2 regions of the Pseudoalteromonas nigrifaciens genome follow, and region 1 is predicted to be linked to the other one. Evidence: riboswitches for the same ligand, from Rfam matches in the RefSeq annotation. Region 1 holds a riboswitch; the other holds the start of a gene.

Region 1 (3,186 bases):
ATTACCCCATGTATAAAGCCTACTCGCATCCAACTAACCACCAGCTCAACTTGGTTTTTAATCACTGCAGCTAAAAATGCTAAATAGCGCTCAGGTCCTGTTGCTTGAATTTTTGGGTAATGACGCTCAATAGCTAAGTCGGCAAGGTTTTTAAGCCCTGCAACGTCGCCTTGCGTTGCTAAATACTGAAACGAGCCAACACGAATATGGCTACTGGCTAAGCGCGTTACAATAGCGCCAGGTTGAGGTGGGTTTCGGTACACTGTTTCGCCACTACCAACCACAGCTAAGCAGCGCGTAGTTTTTATACCTAACGCTTGCATTGCTTCGCTCATTATATATTCACGAATTGCTGGGCCAAGTGCACAGCGGCCATCGCCACCACGAGAGTAAGGAGTGGCACCAGAGCCTTTTAATTGAATGTCCCACAACTGGTTTTGCGCATCCTCTACTGCACCTAGCAAATGAGCACGCCCGTCGCCTAAACGTGGTGAAAAATGTCCAAATTGATGCCCTGAGTATCCCAGTGCAACCGCTGCAATTACTTGCTGTTCGTTGCCGCTAAAAGTACTGGCCCGTAACTCAGGAACGACATTAATATTAAACGCTTTAGCTAAGCTGTCATTCCAAAGTAATAGCTGTGGGGCGGCCACCTTAGATGGGCGATCTTCAATTGCAAAATTGTCGGCTACTTGTCTGTACCTTGGCATTAAATTCATAACTACCCTCTACTGTTGTTGGCTTATACCTACACGATTATCGCCTACACTGTAGGCTATAATTAAGCTTAGCTCTTGCATGCTCAAACCGCTTTGTTGCTGTAATTCATTAAAGAACGCTTGCGCTGCAGTTAACGACTTTTTAGTTTGTAAGCCACCATCAATAATTTTGTGCGCGCGCAAATAACTCTCAACATCCCGCGATAATAAAAAGGTATCTTTACCCAATGCACGCAAAGTATAAGGGCCGGTATTTCCACCCAAGCGTGCACCGTGTTTTTTTAAGTACGCCCACAAACCAATAATATCTTCACTTGGCCAGTCTGCAATAAACTGACTAAAGCTACCATGTTGCTGGGTAACCTCATGGATCATGAACGCATTTTCGGGGATCGTTTTTACTTTTTTATAATTGCGAACAATACGCTTGTCGCTGGCTTTTTGCTCCAACATATCGGGTGGCATCATTAATAATTTTTCAACGCTAAACTGCCAAAAAACCTCTCTAAAGCCTGCCCACTTGCTGTTAATAACCGACCAGTAAAAGCCACTTTGAAAAACCTTGCGCGTAAACTCTTCCAGCCAATCATCATCACTTAAAGCTACTAATTGTCGCTTAGATGCAGGTTTAGCAAGTAGTTGCTGTAGCATTTGTGTTGAGCCTTTTCGCTCTACTGCTCGCTGATAAATATCATTAAATTTTTCCATCTGCTTGAAACCTTATTTTGCAGTTACAAATTTCGCGCCGCGATTACCCCCTAGTTTAAGGGAAATTGTCCTTATACGTAACCGTTACCAAAATCGATGACACTATCTGCACTTAGCTGCTTGACACCCAGATGGCTAAAATGATTTAATCATTGCACTTACCCTATTTAATTATATTTGTATTGCTAGCAGTACAAATATAAAGGGCTGGAAGAGGTGCGTTATTCAGGTAGCGTATGTTAGGAGCACAAACTCCATTGAGCATACGTAAGGGGAATCAACGCCGAGAAACAACAATATTTGTGTCATTGTTGTTTCGGGCGACTAGGTTGAATCCTAGCGACTGTCACCAATAGCTATTTAAACGTAGCTTATTAGTTTGGTGGAGAGCTTCTGGTCTTAGTATAATAAGGCCGTGCGCCCTATTATTTAAGCCCATTCGCTCTTCGAATTATAACATATCCTACACGTGGGTATTTGTTCGAACGATGTTAATGCGGCTCTTTCCTATATAGCTTCTTAACTCACCGAACATTCTATAAGTTCGCGAGAGATGATCAAAAACTTTAATTTAGATGACTACTCAGTCTGGACGGCGCTCGTTACTCCGTTTAATCAAAATGGTACAATCGACTATGGCACCTTAACCACTTTGGTTGCTGAGCAAGCCGCTGCCAATAATGCTATTTTATTACTAGGCAGCACAGGCGAAGGCTTAGCCTTAACACTTAAAGAGCAACAAGCCATTGTTGAGCACGTGTGCCAATTATCGCCTAATGTACCCTTAATGGTGGCTGTAGGTGGTATGAACCTCAAACAGCAATTAGCCTGGGTTGAATACTGTAACCACTTGCCTATTCATAGCTTTTTACTTGGCTCGCCGCTTTATGCAAAGCCCGGTGTACTTGGGCAAACCCATTGGTTTGAAAGCCTTTTAAATATAAGTAAACACCCTTGTATGCTTTATAACGTACCAGGGCGAAGCGCTGTCGATATTCCAGTGGCAACCATTCAAAACCTACAGCAACATAAAAACCTATGGGCACTAAAAGAAGCCAGTGGCAACATTGCGCAATTTGAAGCTTACCGTCAAGCGGCTCCTAACTTAGCTATTTTTAGCGGCGATGATGCGCTTATGCCCTACTTTGCCCAAGCCGGTGCTAAAGGACTGGTATCGGTAGCAGCTAATGCTTGGCCGCTACAAACTCACGAATTTGTACAGCGTAGCCTAAGTGGCCAATACCCCAATTTATTTACTCAGTGGTCAAGCGCAATCAGTAGCTTGTTCACTGTAGCAAACCCCATTCCCGTTAAAGTACTCATGCATTTACAAGGGCGATTAACGAGTTCGTATTTACGCCCACCGTTAACTCACCTCGAATTAACGCAAACAACGTGCATTGAACAAGCAAACAACACCATTTTATCTTGGCATTAAACATAGGTTTTTATAATGAGCTGGTTAGAACTATTAAATAATTTAGAGTCGGGCGCAGTACGCGCAGCATCACAAAACGAAAGCGGCCAATGGCAGGCTAACGTTGCAGTAAAACAGGGTATTTTAGAAGCCTTTAAAAATGGTACAAACACCGAATTTGTCGGTGGCTTTGTTGATAAACATAACTTAGCTCCGCAAGAGTTTAGTGCCACCGATGGCGTACGTATGGTCCCGGGTGGCTCAAGCGTTCGCCGTGGTGCTTATGTAGCTAAAGGCACTATTATTATGCCACCAGCGTATGTAAATATTGGCGCATACATT
Region 2 (3,186 bases), 1.3 Mb from region 1:
TTACTTGCACCGTGGCAAATTAGCCGTATATTAAAGTCACTTAATACCTGCATTAAGTTCATTTCATGCTGGCGTAACTGTATTTCTGAGCCAATAAGCGCCACTAAAGTTAAGTTATTTTCTACCGATACATGGCAAAACTCAGCAAGTTTATCTAAACACCCCTGATCAAGCTCTGGGCGCGATGCATTAGGCGCGTTATCAAGCGTTATTGCTACGCTAATTTCAGAGGTGGTCACTAAATCTACCGAAATATTAAACTCACTTAAAATAGTAAACACTCGTGCTAAAAAGCCACTAGCTAATAGCATTTCTGGGCTTTTAAGAGTAAGTAATATTTGGTTTTTGCGTTGTGTTACTGCGCGGATTCCTGGCAGTTGCGACTTTTCACGCTCAATCCAAGTACCACCACGCTCAGGTTCACGGCTCGACCCTACAAACACATTAATATGGCTGCGGCTGGCGGGTAAAATAGTTGCCGGATGCAATACTTTTGCACCAAAGGTAGCCATTTCGGCGGCTTCGTCAAAGCTGAGGCGTGCAATTGGCGTGGCTTTTACACATAAACGCGGGTCGGTACTAAAAATACCCACTACATCAGTCCAAATATGTACACTTTTAGCATGAATAGCCTCGGCCAGTAATGCCGCGCTGTAGTCTGATCCACCGCGCCCTAAAGTGGTCGTTTGGCCGTGTTCGTCGCTGCCAATAAAGCCCTGTGTAACAATTACTTGATCGTCTAACAGCGGAACAAGTAATGCGCTTGCCGCTTGTGCAGTAGCTGCAACATTAGGGGTTGCTTTGCCAAATTGACTGTCGGTTTTAAGCACTTGACGCACGTCAAAGCGTATTGCATTTAAACCTTTTGAGCGCAGCACTTGGGTAAATAAATAAGTTGATAATCGCTCGCCAAAACTTAATAGCTCGTCATGTAGCGCTTTTGTTTGTAACGTTTGGCTGGCTAGTTTTTCAAATGCCGCTAACGTCTGGGCAAAGCCCTGCTCTAAATCGGTATCTAAACTCAATTCAGCTAAAATAGCCTGCTGAATCGCTAGCACACCGTTAATATGCGCTTGGCGCTCATCTTCGCTAAGGCTGCTATTGCACAGCTCAACTAAATGATTAGTGACTCCTGCGCTGGCGCTTAGTGCAACAATACGCACGCTTTTATCTGCTACTATTATTTTACTACTGTGATCCATAGCTGCAAAGTTAGCTACGCTGGTGCCGCCAAATTTAGCAACGGTATAATTTGATTTGTTGCCTAATACTACATGTGGCACTGATTGGGTTGTCATTTCGTCTCCTTTCACGGCATCCAAACCGTAATAAAACAAGAAGAACTTGGCAGCAAATATAAGGTAAGAAAATTCACTGCCAGAAGCTCTCCACCTATATTGGTGACAGTTTTGAGGATTCAGCCCCATAAACCGAAAAACAACGACGACGACGTGTTATTTTTCTCGGCGAGTACTTCCCTCTTTAATGCTCAACGGCGTTCGTCACCTCACATTAAATACCTAAGTATCGCACCTCTTCTGAATGTTGTATTAATGGCTATTTTCGCAATCACTAATAAAACAAAACCCCAGCAATATATTGAAAAGCTCAATACTTTACTGGGGCTTTGAAAGTTATCGTTTAGACATCTAGCTGTCAAGCACTTTAATAACTAATATTAAACAAAACCAGCCATTAAATATGAGCCGGTATAGCCTACGGTGTAACAAATTAATAAATAAAACGACAAACGTAAGTAGTTCATAAAGGTCAGTTCTTTAACTTTACTCATGGCAATAATACCCGCCGCTGAGCCTATAATTAACATAGAGCCCCCTACGCCTGTGGCATAAGTAAACGACAGCCAATGCTGTTGTGTCATTACTATATCTGCTTTTAATAACGCGGCTGTAAGTGGTACGTTATCAACGCCTGCCGACAATATACCCATTAAATAGTTTGCGTATTCAGGTGCCATTATTGTGTACAGGTCGCTAAAGTGGCTTAACATACCAACTTCTTTTAGCGCTCCTACCAGTAATAATACACCTACAAAAAACAACAAGGTGTCGTATTCTATTTCACGAATGAAATCTATCATGTCTTTGTTTATGTCTTTTTTGCGCATTAAAAATTGCGCTACTAAAAACATCATAGACAAACCAAACAAAAAGGTAAGCAATGGCGGTACACTGTATAAAACACTCAGTGTTAAGGTAGCAATAACCGTAGATAAGAAGATAACTGCAATTGTAATATCGGTTTTTTCAATGCGTTTTTGCTTCGTTTTAGTAAAGTCGAGCTGGCCATTTAAGCCAATTGACAACAGTGCGGCTAACAGCATCACACTTACAAATGCTGGCCCAATTAACAATAACAAATTGCTAATAGTTACTTTGCCATCTAAAAATATCATTAACGTGGTTACATCGCCGGTAATTAACGACACACCACCGGAGTTAACCGCAAAGATAATCAGCGTGGCGTATCTAATTAGCTTTTTGGCTTCAAGTTTTAATGATAAAACCACCGCTAAAGATATAAGCGTAGCGGTTACGTTATCGGAAATAGAAGAGAATATAAATGCAAAAACACCAACCAAAAACATTAACTTACGTTCGCTAATTCGTTTTGGCATAATCCGGTTAACAATATTTTCGATAAACCCTTTTGAGTTTAAATAGGCAACAAAGGTCATTGCCGCCATTAAAAACAACCATAAGGAGGCAATTTCTAAAATATTATGATTAAGGAGTGATTGAATCGTATCAGGGCTTTGCCCATTAATAGGGAAGATAAAAGAGATAATCCAGCAGAGCGTACCAAAAAAAAGTGTCGTTTTAGCTTTGTTTACGTGGATTATATCCTCAATAACGATCAGCAAAAATGCAATCGCTATTAAAGTCAGGATAATAGAGGAAACCATGATAATTGAACAACCTTTGGAATAATGTAAAAATTGAACCTATGAAGAAAATAGAGCCGCACATTTCGTGTGCCTATTTTCGGTGCGGATGTTATCACTATGACCTGGTAAAAACTATTATTAAATCGTTGTAAAAACGAATACCATATAGCTATCAGCGCTATTAAAATTACGAATAACTAGCTTATTTAGCTACTTATTTAACAACATACTAGGATGTATAAACGCCTTATGATCCCAGCTAAAAAGCTATTAAATAC

The links. Region 1 has a riboswitch for lysine ahead of dapA (4-hydroxy-tetrahydrodipicolinate synthase). Riboswitches for the same ligand answer to the same signal wherever they lie in the genome.
Region 2: linked by a shared signal. The riboswitch ahead of lysC (lysine-sensitive aspartokinase 3) and the one ahead of dapA (4-hydroxy-tetrahydrodipicolinate synthase) in region 1 are both predicted to bind lysine.

Annotation. Positions count from the first base shown of each region.
Region 1 covers NZ_CP011036.1:188,748-191,933, reverse strand. Annotated here, with positions in the region: gene PNIG_RS00925 (protein adenylyltransferase SelO) at 1-719, opposite strand, end outside; gene PNIG_RS00920 (DNA-3-methyladenine glycosylase I) at 729-1,427, opposite strand; lysine riboswitch at 1,631-1,828, shown strand; gene dapA (4-hydroxy-tetrahydrodipicolinate synthase) at 1,981-2,865, shown strand; gene PNIG_RS00910 (2,3,4,5-tetrahydropyridine-2,6-dicarboxylate N-succinyltransferase) at 2,881-3,186, shown strand, end outside.
Region 2 covers NZ_CP011036.1:1,443,455-1,446,640, reverse strand. Annotated here, with positions in the region: gene lysC (lysine-sensitive aspartokinase 3) at 1-1,298, opposite strand, end outside; lysine riboswitch at 1,374-1,546, opposite strand; gene nhaD (sodium:proton antiporter NhaD) at 1,679-2,926, opposite strand; gene PNIG_RS07045 (hypothetical protein) at 3,158-3,186, shown strand, end outside.